One region of the Spartinivicinus marinus genome, then DNA from elsewhere that is predicted to be linked to it. Evidence: predicted binding sites of a transcription regulator. Region 1 holds the regulator's gene; the other holds the start of a gene.
What was found. Region 1 encodes sigma-54, which starts transcription at its own class of promoters, with help from an activator protein. Its sites were predicted from a motif close to TGGCACNNNNNTTGCTNT; they were not measured.
Positions count from the first base shown of each region.

Region 2: a site for sigma-54 is predicted at 8,253-8,270, ahead of OQE68_RS18185 (PEP-CTERM sorting domain-containing protein). Genes of this name have one in related genera too.

Region 1 is NZ_JAPJZK010000001.1:1,226,937-1,238,653, reverse strand. It holds gene OQE68_RS05840 (RDD family protein) at 47-505, opposite strand; gene mgtE (magnesium transporter) at 567-1,922, opposite strand; gene OQE68_RS05830 (HPr family phosphocarrier protein) at 2,232-2,501, opposite strand; gene rapZ (RNase adapter RapZ) at 2,507-3,358, opposite strand; gene ptsN (PTS IIA-like nitrogen regulatory protein PtsN) at 3,517-3,978, opposite strand; gene hpf (ribosome hibernation-promoting factor, HPF/YfiA family) at 4,002-4,310, opposite strand; gene OQE68_RS05810 (RNA polymerase factor sigma-54) at 4,493-6,013, opposite strand; gene lptB (LPS export ABC transporter ATP-binding protein) at 6,269-6,994, opposite strand; gene lptA (lipopolysaccharide transport periplasmic protein LptA) at 7,001-7,516, opposite strand; gene lptC (LPS export ABC transporter periplasmic protein LptC) at 7,500-8,084, opposite strand; gene OQE68_RS05790 (KdsC family phosphatase) at 8,081-8,623, opposite strand; gene OQE68_RS05785 (KpsF/GutQ family sugar-phosphate isomerase) at 8,620-9,594, opposite strand; gene OQE68_RS05780 (M20/M25/M40 family metallo-hydrolase) at 10,319-11,717, shown strand, end outside.
Region 2 is NZ_JAPJZK010000001.1:3,977,410-3,989,126, forward strand. It holds gene upp (uracil phosphoribosyltransferase) at 1-235, shown strand, start outside; gene OQE68_RS18155 (ArnT family glycosyltransferase) at 293-2,014, opposite strand; gene OQE68_RS18160 (EamA family transporter) at 2,081-2,455, opposite strand; gene OQE68_RS18165 (UbiA family prenyltransferase) at 2,468-3,916, opposite strand; gene OQE68_RS18170 (aldehyde dehydrogenase family protein) at 4,288-5,871, opposite strand; gene OQE68_RS18175 (hypothetical protein) at 5,875-6,324, opposite strand; gene OQE68_RS18180 (FAD-dependent oxidoreductase) at 6,408-7,856, opposite strand; gene OQE68_RS18185 (PEP-CTERM sorting domain-containing protein) at 8,329-9,210, shown strand; gene OQE68_RS18190 (early set domain-containing protein) at 9,673-10,011, shown strand; gene OQE68_RS18195 (DUF1552 domain-containing protein) at 10,011-10,142, shown strand; gene OQE68_RS18200 (hypothetical protein) at 10,261-10,458, shown strand; gene OQE68_RS18205 (lipid A deacylase LpxR family protein) at 10,600-11,643, opposite strand.

The DNA.
Region 1 (11,717 bases):
CTCAGCTTTTGCAACAGTCTGCTGGGAAGAAGAGCTTGTTTAAGTATTATTTTTTAGTTTTCTCCAGTAATACGACTTCTGTTTTCGCTGCATAGTCATAAATCGCTTGGTCTTTTGAATCAAATAAAATCCACAAAATACCGATGCCTCCTAATATACAGCTGGGGATGCCTACGATAAAACGAATCAGGCATTGTTTGAAGCTGATGGTTCTTCCTTCGTAGTTGACAACCATAATTCGCCAGGCAATCATTCCAGGCGTTTGACCACTTCTTCGCCAGAAATAAGCATAAAAGCCAAAAAATCCTATAAGCAAAATAGCACTTAGATCCCATTTAAATCCCACCGCAGTGGCCTTAGCTTCTCCCACTAAAGTAATACTTAACCATAGATGAAGGCTTGATATAACAATAGCGATAGCAACTAACAGTAAACTGTCGTATACCATGGCGGCTAGCCGCCGCCAAAGGGGAGCAGAGCCTATAGATGAAAGTGTTTGAGTCATGAACAATCGTCAACTGCCTGTAGCTAATTGATAAATTAAAAGGGTGATAAGTCAAAGAGTGTTAAGTCAGAAATAAGGTAGCTAGACCTAAAAACGAGATATAGCCTACAACATCTGTAACAGTGGTTAAAATTACGCCGCCTGCTAGTGCAGGGTCAATTTTCAACGTTTTTAAAATAATGGGTAGTGCGGCGCCTGATATGACGGCAACCACTAGATTAATAATCATTGCTGCGGCAATAACCGTCGAAATAATCCCATCACCGAACCAAACGTAGGCAACCCCCGACACAACTAGTGCCCAAATCAAGCCATTCACTAGCCCGACTATACATTCGCGATTCAATAGCCAAAACGTGTTAGATTTACCGATTTGCCCTAGAGCCATTGCTCGAATAACCAGGGTTAGCGTTTGGCTGCCAGCGATGCCACCCATGCTGGCAACGATTGGCATTAATACCGCTAATGCAACCACCTTATCAATGGTTTCCTGGAACATACCAATAAATGCTGATGCAACAAACGCAGTAATAAGGTTAATACCCAGCCAGACTGCTCGGCGCTTAGCTGTTTTCATGGCTGGGGCGAAGGTGTCTTCATCATCTTCTAAACCAGCCATACTCATCAATGAGTGATCAGCTTCTTCACGAATAACGTCTACAACGTCATCAATGGTGATCCGCCCCAATAATTTGCCATCATCATCAATAACGGGAGCTGATACTAAGTCTTGCCGCTCAAACAATTGAGCAACCTGACTGGCAGGGGTCATGGCATTGATGGGTTCAATATCGGTATTCATCACTTCACGAACAGTGATTGATGGATTGGTGGTCAGCAGTTTATTAATTGGTAATACACCAATAAACGCATCCTGACGGTTAACCACTAATAGGCTATCCGTCATTGCTGGTAGCTCATCATGGCGACGCAAGTAACGTAATACCACATCAAGTGGATTGTTGGGGCGAATCGTGATGGTATCTGTATTCATTAAGCCGCCAGCGGTATCCTCTGGATAAGACAAGATATGCTCAACGCGAGCTCGGTCCTGTGCATCCATAGAAGACAACACTTGCTGGGTAATAGCGTCTGGTAATTGTTGTAGCAGGTCAACTAGGTCGTCGGGATCAAAACCTGTAGTAATTTCTGCCACCTCAGCAGCATTCATTTGATCCAGGTAATACTGGCGAACGTCATCGCTTAGCTCCTGCAGCACCTCGGCTTCTTGCTCTTTATCAAGCAGTTGCCATAACAAGCTTCTGATCTTAGGCGGGGAGGACTCAATTAAGTGCGCAGTATCTGCTGCCGAGAGGCTATTCAACATGCGTTTGACAGGCGAAGAGATCCCTTGATCCAGTGCTTGGCTTAGTTCTTGTAGTTGATCCTCTGATTTTCCGAGTTGTTGTGTGGACATCAGGTAATCCTATTGCTGAGTGCAGCTGGCTGGGTGAATGCTTTAGTGCCGCATCCTATAAATAAGTGGCGGCTAGCGGCCTGTAAAAGGCTCTCTTCACTCTTATTTATAGGATGTAGTACTAGAGCCTGTTGATTTTTGAGTTGAAGATACTGTTGGAGGTTTTTTAGTCACAACAGCGAGTTTCAGGCAAGCGTCAACAGACCCTCTTTGGCGGGGTAGTTTACCTGAAGAGTTTGGCTGCTGGTATTGTGGATTGTAGTCAGTTTTATAGGTGATTCCAGAAGTCTGGTGTTGATAGTGAAAAACCTATTCACCTTCATCAAAATAATTATTTATTAGTTGAGTAATGGCCTCGAAGGCTCTTTTTTCATCTTCGCCATCAACTTCAATATCTAAGACTGTTCCTTTGCTGGCTGCTAACATCATCACTGACATAATGCTTTTGCCGTCTACCATTTTTCCATCTTTGCCCAGTTTGATGGAACTGCCAAAAGCAGCAGCGGTTGAAACAAATTTTGCTGCAGCACGGGCATGTAAGCCGAGCTTATTGATGATTGTGACTTTTTCTTGAATCATGGAGCCTAAGGCAATTCTCGATGACGTACTTGAACATTTGGCCACTTTTCACGAAAGTAAGTAGCGAGCTTCTCACTGATATAGACCGAACGATGGTGACCACCCGTACACCCAAGGGCAATGGTAATATAACTTCTATTATTTGCTTCAAAGCATGGCAGCCAACGTTCTACGAAGCGTTTGATGTCATCAAACATATCCAGCACTTGTTGTTGAGAACCTAAAAACTCTTTTACAGGCTCGTCTAGCCCTGAATATTGCCGTAAATGGGTGACCCAGTAGGGGTTTGGCAAACAGCGTACATCAAACACATAGTCAGCATCAATGGGGATTCCTTTTTTAAAACCAAATGACTGAAATAGCAGTGCCATGCTGCTATGTTGCTTGCGAGCAACGCGTTTACTTATGGTGTCCCGTAACTCATGAAGAGAAAGTTGGCTAGTGTCGATGGTTAGATCGGCCAGTCGAGCAATGGGCTCTAGCACTTCTTTTTCTTTTTTTATCGCTTCATCTAGTGAGCATTGTTGGCTGGATAGTGGGTGTTTACGTCGAGTTTCGCTGAAGCGTTTGAGTAGAGTGGCATGTTCTGCATCAAGGTAAATGATTTCAGCTTCGATTTTTTGCTCTCTCAGCGCATTCATGATGGATGGAAAGCGTCTTAAATCCTGAGAAAAATTTCGTGCGTCAATACTAATAGCAGCCTTATCATAAAGTGGCTCTTTTTCCATTTCATCAACAAAAGCAGGAAGTAAGCCAGCAGGCATATTATCAATACAATAATAGCCTTGGTCTTCCAGTACATGTAAGCCTGTACTTTTACCTGAGCCTGAACGGCCACTGATTATTATTAACTTCATATATACGCAGAGTGTTTTGTAAATTCTTACTATAACAGAGTTTAAATGATATACGGCAGTTAATTAAATAATAGCCGCCAGAGAAGCTATTTAAGCGAATATCATAAGAAAGCTCTCTTGCACACGAACTTAATTATTAAAGGCTGGCGACGATAAATTTATGCAGTAGGAACGCTTTGGATTGCTATATCAAATAAGTCTGGATTAGTGTCTGCTTGGCGCAAGTTATTGCGGTAGCTTGAGTTTTCAAATCGAGTGGCAAGTTCTTGTAAGATGGCGAGGTGCTCGTTAGTGGCTTCGGCAGGAACAACCAGAGCAAAAATAACGTCCACAGGGTGCCCGTCTATTGCATCAAAGTCGATGCCTTCTTCCAGTTTAAGCAGGCAGGCAAATGGTTTGTGGCAGCTTTCAAGGCGACAATGGGGAATGGCAATCCCATTCCCAAAGCCTGTGCTACCTAACCGTTCCCGATTGATTAAGTTATCAAATAGCTCGTTAGCATCAATATTACTGGAATACTCGGCTAATAGGTTGGCAATAAGCTGTAAAACACGTTTTTTACTCCCCCCTTGCACCCCGGTAAGGGTGCATTGTGGGAGAAGGAATTGTTCTATTTTCATGCTTTTTAAATAAATAAACTACTTTAACGAATACTGGCTCCCTGAAGTCGATCCAGGGTTTTCTCTTTGTGCTTGCTTAGCTGTCGGGCTAGTTTATCACTAAGTAAGTCAATTGCTGCATACATATCTTCAGATTCTGCTGTGGCGGCAATATCAGCACCCCTTACGTGCAAGTTGGCTTCTGCTTTTTGACGGAGTTTCTCAACACTTAGGGTGATTTGCACGTTAGTAATGCTATCAAAATGGTTTTCAATGCGATCGAGTTTTTTGATGACATATTGGCGCAACGCATCAGTCACTTCTACATGATGACCACTGATGTTAACTTGCATGCAACGACCTCCTAATAGGACTTAATGGTTGTTAACCAGCTTTACTGAATTGTAAGGCTGATTGTCAACTGCTTCATTACTGAACTGAGTGTAATGCCAGCAGATTTGGTATTGCTTGTTGCTAGTCAATATAACGCATAGTTAAGCGCTAATCTGTTTATACCTTTACACATGCATCTACTTTATACCAGCCGCTTTCGTTCATTAGAAGGCGGGATGGATAGAGACTCACGATACTTGGCAATTGTTCGTCTTGCCACTTTGATGCCTTGCTCTTCCAGTAAGCTTGCAATTTTGCTGTCACTTAATGGTTTTTTAGGGTTCTCCACTGATACTAATTTTTTAATAATAGCTCGGATAGCCGTAGATGAGCACTCCCCTCCTGATGAAGTACTAACATGGCTCGAGAAAAAATATTTCAGCTCAAAGATACCTCGTGGTGTATGCATGAATTTTTGGGTAGTCACCCGGGAGATAGTAGATTCATGCATACCGACTGCTTCAGCGATATCGTGAAGGACTAGTGGCTTCATTGCCTCTTCGCCATACTCTAAAAAACCTCGCTGATGCTCAACAATGCGAGTCGCAACTTTCATTAGCGTTTCATTGCGGCTTTGTAAGCTTTTTAAAAACCAACGGGCTTCTTGCAAGTGGTTTTTCAGGTAAGTGTTATCTGAACTGCTATCAGCTCGCTTAACCAGTGATGCATAGTTGTTATTAATGCGCAGCTTCGGCGTCGCTTCGGCGTTGAGCTCTACCAACCAGCGGTCATTATGCTTTCTGACAAATACATCAGGAATCACATATTCTGTTTCGGATGACTGGATATCGGCTCCAGGTTTTGGGTTAAGAGCTTGAATCAATTTAATGCTTTCGGCTAGTTCTTCTTCTTTAAGCTTAGTACGACGCATAAGCTGATTGTAGTCATGATGACCCAACAAACCTAAGTATTTGGCTACAATCAATCTGGCGTTATCAAGAAAAGGAGTATCTTCAGGTAAGTGTGATAGCTGAATCTGTAAGCATTCCTGCAAGCTTCTTGCAGCAACACCAACGGGATCAAAGTGTTGGAGGCGCCTTAAGACTATCTCCACTTCCTCTAGGGACATTTCTAATTCTGGATCTAAGCCTTCCCAAATCTCTTCAGTGCTACAACTGAGATAACCATCATTATTGATTGCATCAATGATAGCAATTGCTACCAAACGGTCATTATCTGACATGGGGGTTAAATTAAGCTGCCAATCCAAATGACTATGTAAGGATTCAGTGGTGCCATTGCGGTTGCTGAAGTCATACTCGTCATCATCTGCTGGAGCTGAGCTGATAGGGGCTGAAGATGTCTGGTAGATATCATCCCAGGCGCTATCAACGGGAAGATCATTGGGAATTTCTTCTGACCAGCTGGTTTCTTCTGAGCCATCATGACTGCTTTCTGATGTACTGCTGTCGTCTTGGCTTTTGGTGGAGTCCGAACCATTTAGGCCCGAACTGTTGAGCTGCTGAGGATCGTTGTCATCACTGTTTGTTGATGAGTTGTTATCAGACTCATCAGTCAGCTCAAGCATTGGGTTGGATTCAAGCGCCTGTTGAACTTCTTGCTGTAAATCCAATGTGGATAGTTGGAGTAATTTTATGGCTTGCTGCAGCTGCGGTGTCATCGTCAGCTGCTGGCCAATTTTCAAAACCAGGGATGGCTTCATTGCTAAACAATTACCTTATAGTGCAATCGTGCCTGTTTTGATTTGGCAAAGTCAACAACAATGGAAGTGAATTCAAAAGCGGTTACCTGAGTTGCTGCTGAACAAGCGACTGAATGTTTCCATTGCACCTATTATTGATTTATTGATTTCAATTGTGTGTTTATTTCAGTTGTTTACAGTATTGCTATTGTTGTTTCTTGTACTGGCTTTTTAACTGAACTACTCAAAATTATATGAGTATCCTTGCCAGTTGTCTTATATTTTAAAGTCGTGTCCGAGGTACACTTCTTTGACTTGTTGGTTGGTCATTACCGTTTGGGCATCACCCTCTGCGATAATGTGTCCCTCACTAACTATGTATGCATTCTCGCAAATATCAAGTGTTTCTCGAACATGGTGATCAGTAATCAGTACACCAATACCACGGTCTTTCAGGTGCCAGACAATATCTTTAATGTCTTTCACCGAAATTGGGTCAACCCCAGCAAAAGGCTCATCAAGTAGGATGAAAGAAGGCTCAGTTGCTAAGGCTCTGGCAATTTCTACCCGGCGGCGCTCTCCACCAGATAAACTCATACCCTTACTGTCTTTTATATGGGTGATATTGAACTCTTCAAGTAGTGAGTTAAGTTTTTCTTGGCGTTGCTTCCGATTGAGCTCTTTACGGGTTTCTAAGATAGCCAGTATGTTTTCAGTAACAGTTAACTTACGAAAAACAGAGGCTTCTTGTGGTAAGTAGCCAATACCTGCTTGGGCTCGTCCATGCATGGGGAAGTGAGTGATATCTTGTTCATCAATCCAGACGCTGCCATGATCTGATTGGACTAAACCAACTATCATGTAGAAGCATGTGGTTTTTCCCGCACCATTAGGGCCTAGTAGGCCAACTACCTGACCACTTTTAATTTGCAAGGATACATCTTTTACAACAGCACGGCCTTTATAACTTTTGGCAAGGTGCTCAGCTTTCAATATACTCATATACGACTATTGTTTCTTTTTGCTACGGGGTTGCAGTACCATTTCAACGCGGCTTTCATTGGTTTTACCGCCTTTGGCATTCACTTTCTGGGTTTTGGCAAAGTAGTCTATTTGGCTGCCAGTAAAGGTATTTCCTTCTTGGAATAGTTTGGCATTAGTGATTACTTCTACTTTTTCATTGGTAGCGTAGTATTTGATCGTGCGGCCATAAGCTTTAATGAGTTCTTTGTTTTCTGCTGGCTTTTCCCGGTAGTGAGCAGGACGACCTACTGCAACAATTTTGTTAATGCCATTACTGTCTGAATAAAGAGTGACTTTATCACCTCTTATTTGAATTGTACCTTGGGTAATAATGACATTGCCGGTGTAAATGTATACACCAGACTTATCATCAATATCAGCACTTTTGGCTTTAATATTGATGGGCTTGTCTTTGTCATTGGGAAGTGCCCAGCTTAACAGGCTAAGCCCTGCAGCTGAGATAGCAATAATCCCTACAATCAAATTACTGATTAACTTCATAGTGTCCCCTGACATTAGAAAACAGTTGAATTCTATCTTTTGCTAAAAATGCCCGCATGCCAACCCCTTGGGTGATAGAGCCATTGGGGGATGTTATCACAACTGGGTGCTGAGTATCGGCGACTTCTTCCTCGGCATAAAGGGTTAAAAAGTCGGTTTTTAGTAAAGTGCCAAGTTCACCATTGGACTTAAGCTCTTTGACTCTGACCTGGTCAGATAGCTCAAGGATATCGCCACCAGGTAATAACCGCCCATGTCTAGCCGTGGTTTTCCATTGATCGCTACTATTTGCCTTGTATAAGTCAATATTGGGTTGTGCTAACAAAGACACGTCATTATGAGGGTAATGACTGATCTTATCTGCAATGAGTAAGTAATCTTTATTACCCTCTAAAGTAAATTGAGTAACACGAGGGTTTATTAAGTAGTAGTCTGGTGCTTGCTCAAGGTTATCTGCTAAAGGTTCATTTGAACTGGGCACTGGTGTTGAGGATGTGCCAAACGCAAGATAACCGCAGTAGGCAATTACTAGAATAGCAATTAAGCTAATAATACTGCTTCGATTCATTCGCTTGCCTGCATATAAGGCGTGAGTGCTGGCTGTAAGGTATTTTGTGCGCTCATAATGAAGTCGCAAACTTCTCTTACTGCACCTGCTCCCCCTAGTGTTTGAGTGACACCATCAGCATGCTGTTTCACCAGCCAATAACCATTGGGAACAGATAGGCCCAAACCTACTTGCTGAATGGCTGGTAAGTCAGGTAGATCGTCACCTAAATAAGCTATCTCATTCCAATCTAACTGAAGCTGTTGGCGTATTTCATTTAAAGCGACTCGCTTGTCTTCTCGGCCTTGCAATAACAACTCAATGCCTAAATCTTTTGCACGTTTTGCCACAACTGTCGTTTCTCGGCCCGTTATAATAGCAACTTTTACCCCTGTAGACTGGAGCATTTTGATGCCATGGCCATCTAAAATGTTAAAGGTTTTAAATTCTTGACCATCAGCAGTAAAGTACAGTCGACCATCAGTCATTACCCCGTCTACATCAAGCCCAAGAAGTTTAATCGCTTGTGCTTTGACTATTAATTGTGGATCAAGGTTCATACAACCCCTGCTTTGATAATGTCGTGTAAATGAATGACGCCTTCAATTTTGTTTTGTTGATTGACAACGACCAGGTTGGTGATTTTGTGGTCTTCCATAATATTTAAGGCTTCTGCCGCTAACATGTCGGCATTTACTGTTTTGCACTGAGTTGTCATAACCTGACTGATTGGAGTTGTATGGAGGTTGAGCTCCTGGTCTAAAACTCGGCGTAAATCACCATCGGTAAAAACACCCAATAGCTGGCTTTGTGAGTCAGCAATAGCTGTCATTCCTAGCCCCTTTTGGGAAATAACAATTAAAGCTTCCTTTAAAGGTGTTGATAAACTAACGATAGGAAGCTGTTGCCCAGTATGCATAATATCTGTGACTTTAAGTAGAAGCTTCCGGCCTAGACTGCCGCCAGGGTGTGAAAAGGCAAAGTCTTCTGGTGTAAACCCTTTGGCCTCTAGTAGTGCAATTGCTAAAGCATCGCCTAGTACTAAGCTGACTGTAGTACTTGAGGTGGGTGCTAAGTCCAGTGGGCAGGCTTCTTTTTCTACATAGGTATCTAGGTTGACATCAGCTGCTTGGGCTAATGCTGAATTTTCATTACCTGTCATGCTAATCAAAGGAGTGCCTAGCCGCTTCAATAGAGGGATTAACATGACTAACTCTGCGGTGTTACCTGAATTTGACAAAGCGAGTACTACATCATCAGCGGTAATCATGCCCATATCACCATGGCTGGCTTCACCAGGGTGAACAAAAAATGCAGGAGTACCTGTGCTGGCAAGCGTTGCCGCAATTTTATTGCCGATATGGCCTGATTTGCCCATGCCAACGACGACAACTCGGCCTTTACAGTTCAGCATTATTTGGCAGGCTTGAGTAAAAGTACCATCGATACGGGGGATCAGTTTATCAATAGCGTCTCGCTCACTTTTAATGGTGCGAATGGCGGACTGAGCAAAATCAATATCGTGTGACATAGTTCCAGTAATGTTGTTGCTTTGAGGTGCAAATTATTTGGTATTTGTCGTAATTGAGCAAGGTAAAATATTCGACCGATAAACAGTTAGAGAAAGCTAGCTACTACAAAGTCCAAATCTACAGCTGATAATAGCAAATATCGACAGCTGGCAATACTACTTGAGACCGCGTGTTTTGAACTAACGATCGTTTAGGTTGGTAAGAAGAGAAAACAGCTCTAATTGCTGCTGAGAGGTAGCTGTATGGAAAAGGGTGAAAAAGGTGGCTGAATCTCGCTCTACGTCATGAATATTGATTCAAAATTAACCACTGCATTAGTTGCTAATTGTAGCTTGGTCAGCATATTTAATTTAGGAATATTTATTATTATAAAATAACTAAAAAATTTTCCTTATTCATCAGTTATTGTATGAATTGGATAGGCCATTCCCTCGACTTATCCCGCAGGCTTGAAAGCAAACTGGGTTACTTATACAGTCAAAATGAAAAATGCGATCTGGTATTAAGAAATAGCTAGTTATTTTATTTTACGGTCTTTGCTATCTGGGGTGATGACTATTTAATTGATGAGTGCTAATTAAATTATTTTAACACTTTGATAGGTGATTTTTAAATTTTCTAATTATTTGGTGATTGCCCGAAAATTTATTTCTTAGCGTAAAGGCTAAACACTGTTACTGCTTTGTTTTTTTGTGGCAGTAAAAATACGAGGTTATACTCCCCATGCTGATAAAAAATATTGGCGCTATTGCATTAGTTGGCGCATTAAGTGGTCTAGGGTTTGCCGGCGAGCAGCCACCTGCTTGGATTACAGTAGATGATGAAGCTTATCAATTAGTCAAAGAAGGAATGCCAAACTTATTTTCTGGTTATGAAACAGAGCAAGGTTTGATTGATCGGTTAACAAATATTAGTCAGGGTAAAGTCCATATTGTTGCTATTCATCCTAAGAAAGTTCCTACACTAAGTTTGTATTTGCATATGAAGCAAAAGCGCTGTGGTGGTTTTATTCAGCATGAAACTGCTGAAGCGGCAATCTCAGGTGTTGCAAATGCATTCAACCCGCCAACCTCAGTTGCAGCTATTAACTACCAAATCAGTGAAGATGAAATGGTAAGGAAACTGATTGCTCAAACCAAAGAAAGCAGTATTCGTGCAACTATACAACAATTGTCGAGTTATCATGATCGATACTATAAAAGTAAAACGGGTGTTGAAGCTGCCAACTGGATTAAAGGTTTTTGGCAAAAACTGGTTGGTGAAAAAAGTGGCATATCAGTAAAAACGGTTGATCACAATGGCTGGGAGCAACCCTCTGTGGTAATGACCTGGCAGGGCTCGGAAACACCTAATGAAATTGTTGTGATCGGTGGACACTTAGATTCAATTAATGGTCGAGGAAATACGCGGCTGAAAGCACCAGGGGCAGATGATAATGCTTCTGGTATTGCAACGATTTCTGAAGTTATTCGGGTGCTAGTAGAAAGTAATTTTAAACCGAAAAAAACCATAAAGTTCATGGGGTATGCGGCAGAAGAAGTGGGGTTGAGAGGGTCTGCTGAAATTGCTCGCCAGCATAAAAACCAAGGAGCTAAAGTGGTTGGTGTTATGCAGTTAGATATGACTAACTATAACGGCTCTCAAGATGACTTTAATTTGGTGTCTGACTATACCAGTGATAAGCAAAATAAGTTTATCGCTGAGTTAGCAAAAAAATACTTGCCACAATTAAAGGTTGGCTATACTCGTTGTGGTTATGGGTGTTCAGATCATGCATCATGGCATAATAATGGGTTCCCGGCATCAATGCCCTTTGAAGCTAAGTTTAATCAAAGTAATAGAAGTATCCATACAGAGCGAGATACCTTAGGGCAAATGGGAGGCAATGCGAATCATGCATTGAAATTCTCAAAGTTGGCTACAGCGTTTGTAGTAGAAATGGCTAAGCATGCGGATGATGGTAACCCTCAGCCACCTAAGCCTGATCCAGATCCAAACCCGGATGATGGCAAGTATAAGCAGCTATCTACAGGAAAAGGTACTTGTTTAGGCATTCTCTCCGATAGCGGTAAAACAGGAGTCCGGGCCAGTTCAGGTGACTGTACTGGAGCAGCTAGTCAAT
Region 2 (11,717 bases), 2.8 Mb from region 1:
TATGTTAGCAACAGGGGGCTCAATGGTGGCTACTATAGAAATGCTAAAAAAAGCCGGTTGCCATGAAATTAGGGTATTAGTATTGGTTGCAGCACCTGAAGGTATCAAAAAAGTAACAGATGCTCACCCTGATGTAGAAATATTTACAGCATCTGTTGATGAGAAGCTTAATGAAAGTGGTTATATTATTCCTGGCCTAGGAGATGCTGGAGATAAGATTTTTGGTACTAAGTAAGATGTAAAAGCCTGCAGCGAAAGATATACTTTTCGTTGCAGGATTTTAGAATAGTTATTATCCGCCTGTTTTTGGAGAGTTGGTAATCTTTCTACCAATAATTGGTAAATTATTTGAAATTTTTATTGGTCCGTCCGCTATATTGCCTAGATTGCGATAAACTATAAGCTCTTTTTCCTGGGCATTATAATTAGAGGGCATTTTAAACCGCTTAACTTCTTTAAACTTATCGCTTCTAAGAACATTTTGTAGCTTAGCCATTTGATCCAGATCTACCCAAAAATTGGGTTGGGCTACAATGTAGTGAACACCCATTTTATTAATTAAATCATTTATTTCAACTTCACTGTAGCTTTGTTGTTTAACCCCTAGTGATCGTCGGACTGCAACCTCCAATAACAGCTTGTCTGCACGCAAAATATTTATGTCAGGGCGATTTGATTTGGCTCGCATATTAAAAATAAATGAGCCATCACGGTAGCCAGAGAATAATACATTACTGTTGTCTGGTGTAACTTCGGCTATATAGTCAACAACATCGCTGTAACCATCTACATAATGTACTGGGCGTGAAATAGTGGTTATGGTCAGGGTTAATACCCCAATTAAAATGCAGCTTGTGGCAGCCCATAGTTCTTTATTTTTAAATAGTTTATTTTGAAGAGCTCTGTTTTGAAGAGCTCTGTTTTGAAAAGCCCTGTTTTGAAACAAACCTCTTTGAACTAACTTGTTTTGAAATAAATAATGGCACGAAAAGCCAGCAAATAGAGCGATAGGAAGAAGCAAATAGATACTGTGTCTAGTCTCTTTTAAATCGATAGATGAGTAAAACAGGTATCCTACTATCAACCATGAGATTAAAAATAAACTATTATGAATATTGGGTTGAGTAGTGAATGGTGAGAGCCATAGTATAAGAAAAACAGTTGAGATAAGTAGTACAGGCCAACCAACTTGTGCTGGAAATTGTAATGCATACCAAATCCAGCCGTCAATTGATAGTCTTGAAACAATAGCATCACTAATACCCATTGCAGATTGAACATTTGTTTGCCCAAACTCAATTGTTAAATATACTAATGGTAAAATTCCTATAATTGCTAGCCCTGCAATGATATAGCTATGTTTATCTCTAATTAGTGAGTATCCTCTGGCACTTATTAAGGCAATTAAGTAAGGCAAACAAACAAATGCAATAGAAAGTTTTGTATATATGCCTAGCACTAGTAAGGCAATACTTAGGTATAAGTATGAAATACGTTGTTCACGAGTGTATCTGACTAAGAAATAGCTACTCCATACTAAAAAGGCAAAAGCAGGTATTTCTAACATTATCTGACGGCCCCAGTAGGCTATTTCTGGAGAAGCGATAATCATGAGTGCTACACCAAAAGATAATGGTGCTGTTAACCATTGGCGAGCTAAAAAATAACATCCACAAGCAAAAAATACATAACATATGAAAAGTACAAATAAAGCGGTTTCTTGAGAAACTCCAAAAATTGCATAAAAAGGTGCTAATAAGAAGGAGAAAAGTGGTGGGTAAAATAAAATCGTGAGAGCTGGGTATTGTGAATAATAATCATAAGCATAAGTGACAGGATCATAAAATGGAGCTGCTCCAATAAAGTCCATTACAAAAGCACCATTTAATGCATGGCGTGGTGAATCTGGCCATGAAAAAGCACCGCCAGCAGGTGCTCCCGTCAAAAATAAAAAAGCAACTATGAAGCAAAGTAAAATACAAAAAATGGTGCTTTGATATTGTCTAAACTTCATCTTTATATACCCATCATAAATTATTTTTAGGCGTAAAAATAAAGTGGCATATACTCACGAGTATACTCATGCTGATTTACCAACTAACACACACCCACAAGCAATAAGAACTGTTCCGAACACTCGGGTTGGTGTTAATGTTTCATTAAGTAGTAATGCGCTAAAAGCCATTGTCACCAAGAAGCTGACACCAACAAATGGATAGGCGACAGACAGCTCCACTTTTGATAGTACCCATAACCACATGGCAACACTTAATCCATAAATTATTAACCCTACCCAAATAAAAGGAGATATTGCAGCAGCCAGTAGTGATTCAGTAATACTACTTTGCAAAGCAGAGGCCATAGTGGGCTTAGTTACTCCTAGCTTAAATGCGAGTTGAGCACAAGCAGATAGTGTTACGGTTAGTAAAGTTAAACTGAGAACAAGATATGTCATATAATAACCTTACTATATTTGAAAGTACTTAGCTGAAAGTACAACAATAAGAAATCCTAGCCCCACAAGCTGGCTGACTCTGTCTTTTATTGCAAATACAATCGGGTCGTCAGCTATTTTTCCTCGTCGTGCACCAACCCATACACGATTACCCCAATAAAGAATTAAAAAACAAAGTATCCATAGCAATTGAGGGCTTTGATATAAACTGATCACTTCTTCGCTATTAATATAAAGTGAGAGAACTAACACTGAGGCTGTTATATTAGCGATACCTAGGGTAAACATTGTTTCCTGATCAGAAACACTATAGCCTCGCCCAATAGCTTTATTCACACTGTGATTAGTGGCCTCAGAAAGGGAATAAAGTTCAATATAGCGTTTTAGATAGGCCAAACTAACAAAAATAAAAATTGAAAAGCTGAGTAACCAAGATGATAAGGCAACACCAATAGCTACTGATCCAGCGACAATACGTGTTGTGTATAGAATAGCAAGTGTCATTACATCAGCAGTTGATACTTGTTTAATGATAAATGAGTAAGCATTGATGGCAATGTAATAAAAAATAAGTATTATGAAAAAGGATAAAGGAAGCAGTAACCAGGCAAGTATAAAAGAAAGTAAAGGTAAAATAATGGCGCTTGCTATGCCAATCGACAGCGGTAGGGTGCCGGCAGCTAATGGTCTAAATCGCTTGGTGCTATGGCTGCGATCAGCTTCTAAATCTAGCATGTCGTTTAAAAAATAACCTCCGGAGGCACAAATACTAAAGCAGAAAAAAGCAATTAGAGCAGAAAATGCAGTTGCTGGCTCATAGTAACTGTGGGAGGTAAATAAAGGTACAAACACTAACAGGTTTTTAACCCACTGATGTATTCGCATTGCTTTGATGAAGGCAATGCCTGTTGACTGAGTGTGGGTAATAATTTTTTCTGCTTTCCCATTACGTCTAGCTTTTTCTATATCTTTAATGGGTGCATCTACAAATATGTTTGAATATGCTTTCTGCCAAATGGGACGATCAGCTAAACTGTCTCCAGCATAAATAAAATCATCGCTCCCGACTATGCTCTGTATGCTTGCTAGTTTATTAGTACCTTTAAGGTTATTTGTGCTATCAGATGCAATCACTTGATCGAAAATACCAAGGTACTTAGCAACTGTATTTGCAAAGGTTTGGTTTGATGCTGTAGCTAGAATCAGTCGTTTGCCTTGTTTTTTTTGTACTTTTAAGTAGTCGACTAGCTCAGTTGTATAAGGAAGGCTTTCAACATTGATTTCAACTAAATTGGCTACTTTTGCTTTAGCTAGCTGTCTTCCTTGGAGTAACCAAAAAAAAATTTGAAAAATATAAAGTGGCTTTTGTTTGATAAGCTTTAGTATGGACTCAAGAAATAAATCGGTACGTATGAGTGTACCATCTAGGTCAACAAAAATATATTTAACTTCTTTATTCATGATTAATACTCGCAGGCTGACCACTTTGGATTTTCATAAAAATGATTTCTTGCAGGCATGTCACTGCTGTAGATATAAAGTTATTTCTATAAAAATAGAAATAATTGGTTGATGAGTATTGAGTACTTATTGAGGTGCTCCTTAATTTTTTTATGATTGATGTGTAGTCTACAAGATAATTTCGGCCAGTTAAACTAATACTTTTGCTTAGTTGTTTGTTATTAATATAGCCGATAGATATTAACTGTGTATTTGTGACGAGTTGCTTGTTGAGCAGTGTTAGCGATCAGTGCATTAATAAAACTGTATTTTATTAATGCGCTGATCCTATTAAAGTTGAGGTGATATATTTTTATTGCTTTTGTATTTATCTAATGATTAATATTATGTCTACTTTTTTTGGCTTCGCTCTCTAGTGCCATACCAATTTTGGCAAGCCTGATAAGCTTTGACCAAGAGGATGTAAATAAAGTGTCAATTAACTGTTGGAATAGTTGATATTTTTTTAAGGTATAAGGATACCAGTTAGGTTCGATTTTATTTGACTGCTTGTCAACTAAAATGGATTTACTTCTAGTAAATGCAAGCAAACCTTCCTTACCTTTTGCTCGACCGAAGCCACTCTGTTTAACACCTCCAAAGGGCAAAGCAGGGTTTCCCTCAGTTAACATAACGTTATTAATGGAAACTGCACCCACCTGAAGGGCACTAGCCATTCGTTTGGCTCTGCTAAGGTCTCGACTCCAGATACTTGCACTGAGGCCATAGGGTAATTGATTTAACTGCGTGACTAACTGTTTTTCATTAGAAAATGGCAATAAAGCAATAACAGGGCCAAAGGTTTCTTCTTTATATAGTTTCATCTCTGGTGAAATATTGGTAATTAGGGTAGGTGGAAAAAACCGCCCCTTTTCATTAAAGGTGTTTCCCCCTGTAATGATAGTTGCCCCTTTTTCAATAGCATCATCCAACTGTTGTTTGACAATATCTAGTTGAAAATCAGTTGTCATTGCGCCTATATCAGCATCTCCTTGATCCCCTGTGTTAATCACTAACTGTTGTATTTGGGTAGTTAGCTGTTTGCTAAACTGTTCGAAAATATCCTCATGAACACATAATAACTCTACTGATGTACAGGATTGTCCTGCATTAGTGAGCCCTCCCCATAATGCGCCTGCTACCGTACGCTGAATATCAACATCAGGGAAAACCACCATCGCATCTTTGCCTCCCAACTCCAAATCGACGGGGATGATATGCTGAGCTGCTTTTTTGAGAATCGCCTTTCCGGTACGAGTACTTCCTGTAAAAAAAATTTTATCTGGTTTTTCATCAATCAATCTTTCAGCAGTAACACCTGAGCCATAGATGACTTTTAGGTTTTGTTTTAGTAGAGGGGATACGGCACAAATTTCTTCGATCAGGCCGGTAAGCGGTGTATGCTCAGAAGGTTTAAAGATAATACTGTTTCCAGCAAGAAATGCTCCGGTAATAAAAGTCATTGCAATATGAAAAGGGTAATTCCAGGGAGCAATCACTAATACCGTTCCATAAGGTTCATGTTGAATATAAGATTTCTTGCCAAGTAATGAAATGGGGGTCGAGACTTTATATGCTTTAAGAATTTTGTGAGCGTGGGCCTTATTCCAATGTAAATTATCTAATACTCCCAGTACCTCTGAAACAAGGGCATCTGTTCTAGATTTACCTGTGTCTTTGACAATTCTATTGCAAATTAATTCTTTACTGGACTTTATGTGATCGATGATCTTATCAACTTCTGCTGCACGTTGACGAATTGAAAATTGCTGTAAATCCAATTGAGCTGCTCTCAGTGCGTGATAGATATCTTTGATTGGAGCCGCATCAGTTTCTTGAATTGTCAGTGGCTTTCTTAATTTAAAATAGTCATCCGTTGGGTGGCTCGGTTGCTGGGATGGAGATTTAGTAGACATGAGCTAGCTTTCCTGATTATTTTTTATAATAACGTTGCTTTGAGTGATTGGCTGACAACTGACATGGTAGTTGATTGCATCATAAACACGACTAGTGTTCTGGTATGGGTCTGTGAGGTTGCTGTAATACAAACTGAAAATAAGGCCTTTCACTCCCCAAAAGCCTAAACGACATTGCTGACCGATAAAGCCTGGGATATGGCTGAGAGTGTTTAATGAGCTGATAAAAAGAGGAATACAGCGAGAGGGTAGAAATGATAGACAAGTTAATAGATTTTTCAATTCCTTAATATTTTGCTTAGAGGTAAAGTCTAATACTTCGTCAATATGATGTAAGCAGCCTGTTTCACTAAAGGAAGGCAACTGTCCGTAACCTGGGGCAAGTATATCTCCCACTTGCTGTAATACATCAAGTTGACGAGTTGATAATTGATGGGAAATGACGGATTTCATAGTATTGTTTTTATAGGAAAATGATTATAGATATATTAAAAAATTTTTTATATGTAATGTAGATAGAACTTTGTAGATAGAACTTATAGTGCTTCTTCTAACCAAGTTGGCTGTTTAGAGTGAGTAGTAACAGGTTGATAGCCAGCTAAGTCTAAAATAACCTGACTTGCCTTATGTGCTAAGGCCATTACTGATAACGAAGGGTTAATGCCTGGTGCACAAGGAAAAATGGAGCTATCGACCACATGAATATTGTCGTAACCAAATAATTGAAAGTTTTCGTTAATGACTGCCTGGTTGGGATCGATACCAATTGTACAGCCACCCATTAAATGTAATCCAATGGGCATGTGTGGCTTATAGATGACATTAGGACGAAGACTAGAGAAAATATTATAGATTTGCTCTATACCTGCATTGACCTTCTGCTGGTCAAGGTCAGATAAAACCTTATGGATTCTGAGCTGGCCTTTTCTAGTGAGCTTGATTTGGCCAGCGTTTTCATCTTGGATAGCCACTTCAATACAAGCAAGGTGACGATAGCGCTGCATAAACTGGTGATGAGAAATTCCATAACCAGATTTCATCATAGCGGTGGCAATAGGGCCACCAAATACATTTTCTAGTTTAAAACCTTGTTGGCGAAACCTAGGGTCTGCTGATTTTAATGCTTGAAATGCACCTTTATGGGCATCGACAGGCTCGGGCATATCTGCAAATACCATGTGCTGTGGATGACAGAAAAAGCCTTTTCCTAGAGCAGGCAAAGATTGACCAAAACCAGATTTTAATAACAACTCAGTGCTGCCTATAGCTCCAGCAGCTACGATAACACGTTTAGCCCTTACCTGAAGGGGATGATTATTTTTAGTTCCATAAACAACAACTTGTGGTTTACCATAGATAATTTGCTGAACCTGAGCCTGGTCAATTAAATGAACGTTTTGTTGCAATGCTTTAGGTAAAAAAGTGACAGTCATGCTTTGCTTAGACTGGCGATTACAACCGCCTAAACAGACAATGCAGTCATTGGCTTTATGATTATGACACTGGTTTTGTCCTCGCCGTAGTGGTGCATACTTTAATTGGTTACTCTCAAAGCCTTTCGCATAGAGGTGAGCATTTCCATTCCAGTATTGTTTAGGAATTACTTCAAGTCTAAGATGTTGTTCGATTTGACAGTAATGCTGATTTAATTCTTGAGAGTTAAACCAACTGATGCCTGAATGCTGTTTAAAATTATCGATAGCTATTTGATCGAATCGATCAAGTAAGCATTGATTTACAACGGTGCCTCCACCAACTACTTTACCTCTTAAAAAGAGTAGGTTTGCCTGATGATTTAACTCCATACCACCTTGCCAGAATAGTCGACTGTTAGCGTGTAGTTCATTAGTAGGGTACTGACCTGCAGGGATATTTTTACCTGCTTCGAGTAAGCAGACACTTGCACCAGACTGGCTTAAAAAATAACTTAAGACACTACCCGCAGCACCAGTGCCAATAATGGCAAAGTCATATAGTTGATTCATGATAATATTGTTCTTATTTTTTTATCAGTTATAAAATTGTAAATTTGGCACTTTAGTTCAGTCAAAAAAATAAAGCTATCTTTAAATTTAGTCTGAATGGAATATCTTTTATGACAGTTTTATATAGTCTATTTATTCGTGATTGATTTTGAGGTGCTTGTAGCTTCATTTTCTAATCAATGGCCTCTCCCACAATTTTGGCTATCGTTTTAACCTTTCTTAAGTGGATATACAACTAAAACCACCTAACTAACCAGCTTCAACTGTCTTATCGGGTATAAGTGCTACTGAATTATTATTATTTTTATAAGGAGCTTGTTTGCATATTTTACATAGGGTGTAAAGTTTGTGCTGATAGTAAACGTAATACGTTGAAATAATTTAACTTTTTAGGGTTGGTACCTTACATGCAATAGAGGATGCACGTAGGCGGCTTGAAAAGCTATCGTTAATATCCTTGAGGGAAATCCTGATGAAGTTAAAATCCTTAGTTACAGCGACCTTATTAGCAGGCGGCATGGTTACATCACTCAGTACATCTGCTGCATTATTAACGTTTGATTTAATTGATGGTGGTGAATTTATAAATGCAGTGAATACCAATGGCGACCCTATTCCTGCAACTAATAGTACTAATGCAACTCAGACTATCAGTCGCATCTCATGGGGGGGGTCGAATGGTGACTCGAGTAGTTTAGAGTTAACTACTGAGAACCATGTGGAACTTAACTCAGCAGGTACTTCTGCTCTGTTATCAACCATTAAACATGTAAACAATCCAATCCCTGCACCAACCTTAGATTCTGGGCAAATTTATGGTGTTTTGGAAATGGATAGCATGGGTACTTTAAGCACAGCCCATTATAAATTACCAGGTAGTCCAACCTTGGCTGATGTGGCCAATGCGGTATTTACTGAGGCTGGTACGTCATTACCAGGAGGCGCTGATATCGATAATACCATTGCTAGTTTATTTAACTTCACTTTTATGGAAACACTAAACTTTCCAGGTGGTGATTGTGACTTTGGGTTGAATGGTGACTTGACTCCTCCTTGTGATGATAAATTTATGTCAACACTATTTGGTGGTATTCCAATTCCCATTCAAATTAAGTTACTCATCAATTCAGAAGCTTACATGCTAACCATTTTCAATACTATTAATGATCCTACCGGTGACATTAATAATGCAATCCTGAGTGTGAATGGTATGGCTGAGTTTATCACTGATGAAGAAAATATGACTAGTTTGTATACCTTCGCTCAACTAATGTATGTACCTGAGCCTGCCACTTTAGGTATTTTAGGATTAGGCTTGTTAGGTATGGCATCAAGGAGAAAAATGCTAAGCTAAAGTTGAAAGGTAATTTATCAAAAGCGCAGTGTGAACTGCGCTTTTTTTATGTTTTTATTCTAATCATTGCGTAGCTGTACTTATTATTGGTTGAATCCCCTTATTTTAGAGTGCGCTTTTTGTTTTATTTAAATGTGGGTCACATATAATAACTATACAAATAATGCAGTTTTTATTTTGATGATTCGGTTGTTAGCCAGTACGCTTCTATTTTTTATACTCTTCTCAATACTAAACGGTTTGTTTCCCCATACCTGATAGCCTGTGAATAAAACAGCCTGTATAGATAGTTGCCTATAGAAAAACTATAGCCAAAGTGAATGGTTTTTAGGGGGGCCGTCAAGTGATGAAGCCCCATGAGTTTATATTTTTATAAATGATTAGGGTGAAGAGCGATGATAACAAGCTCTAAAAATCATTCAAGAAGGATATATACACCGCTTGCTGATGGGAGAGTGACTGGTGACTAAACAAAACAAGTGCAGACTGCCTTGGCTTAGTGGACTATCACTAGTCAGCGGCATTGGTTTGGCAGTATTTGCTGCGAATGTAAAAGCTGATATGGTGCCAGCCAAACCCCAGTTAAGAGAATGGTATTTTCCCACACAATTACCACAGAACCCTGAGGGCAATAAAGTAAAAGTTGGCTGGGATATCTGGTATGGCAATAAAGGTGACCACTGGAAGGTTAAAGTAAATGATCAAATAATCCATAATGTTAAATTATCCTCATTTGATTCAGCTAATAAACATCAACATGATGAAGCAGAGGTGTTACTCGCAACGGCAGGCGAATACTGATGTGGTCGCACCCAGTTAGTCCAACTAAAATTGCTGAAACTGGCGTAAGTATTAATAATCATGATGCTTCTCATTATGGTAATAATCCAAATGGTACTTTAGCGAAAAATTTCATCAAACTTAAACGTTGATTTATGGGGCGTTTGTTGTATTTGGTTAATGCGCTTAAAAATAGGCCTGAAGGTAGTAGCACTATGCTTGATAATACCTTAATTATGGTATGTTCAGAGCTTGGTGATGGAGCACGCCATGATCACAACAATATGCCATTTTTTGTTAATCGGTGGAGCTGGTGGTGACTTAACTACAGGAAGATATTTAAAATACAAAGAAGAAGCTCATACTAAACTCTTGGTTTCAATTGCTAATACAATGGGCGTTAAGCTAGATAAGTTTGGTTATGACGGTCATGGTAAGGGAGGTTTGCCTAATTTGTTTAAAAGCTAGTTATGTTCATGATTGGCAAAGGAGCTGTTTGATGGGGGCTTATATTTTGCTGTTTTGCTTGGAAAGGTAATTAGGCTTATACATCGCAAGCCGTCTTATGCAAGACCCATCAAATTGTACAGGCACCATGAACATTTTATATTAAAAAAACTGCCAAAAAGATATAGATAACGAGCCATAGCTATGAGAATGAGGTTGTTTTTTAAATTCCCTAGTACGAAAGACTCTGGCAAAAGAAATTTTGACATTTTCTACTGTTACACTAAGACCTACAGAGGCATCTGCAACCCATAATTCTTTATCAACAGAATGGCTGTCTCTGAAAGTGTTCCCATCGAGAAAAATATCTCTAATTACAAAACGAGAATCAACAGAAGCAAACATATGAATACCAAACCCATTGTTTAGTACCCACCCCTTACCTGGAGCGCTATTATCACCTCCAGGGCGTACTGATGAAGTACCAAAGTCATCAGGGATCTTCCAACCTCCTCGTACTGAAAACCCGGTATTTAAATAGGTTGCAACATTGCCCACAGCGCCACCTGCGTGTAATATGACATCATAACCAATGCCATAATTAGCGGTTTGTGAAATAAACTTATGCTTATGTTCATAAAGCGCGATCAGTCCAGGTTCATTTTTCAGCTGATTATCCCAACCATTAGACTTTTCAAGCCCTCTTAAGTCATGAATAAAGTCCTGAGTTTCATGAGCTAAAGCAAGGGGGCCAACTACTCCCAGATTTAACTCAATTGTGTCAAGTTGGTGCTCTGAACGAGCATGATAAGCAGTACCAAAATAAAGCCAGCCAGCGTAAGGTCGTTGATCTTCAATCAGTGTCTTACTATCAATATCTTCGGGAGTGTACATGACTTGAGCAAAAGATATGACAATATTATGATTGACTTTTATTTTTGGATGAAAAAAAGTCAGCTGTTGGTTAATATGAGTAAACCAGTCAGGAAGCTGATCATCTTCCTCGAAACTTTGTAAATTGGGTGAAACTAGAGAAAACTTGATACCATTGGTATAGTTTTGATCGGTTTCAGTAAACAAGTCGTTTTCAAAGTAGATATTACCTGTCCAGAGTTTTTTCTGTTGAGCTGCACCTATTGCTGCTGAAGACAATAAGATAGAAATTATGAATATATCTATTATTTTATTGTTATACCAAAAATTCATTTTCAATGTTTACGCTGCTGATATAAGTCAATTATAGTAAGAATATCAAAAATAGTTAAAATAGATGTTATTTA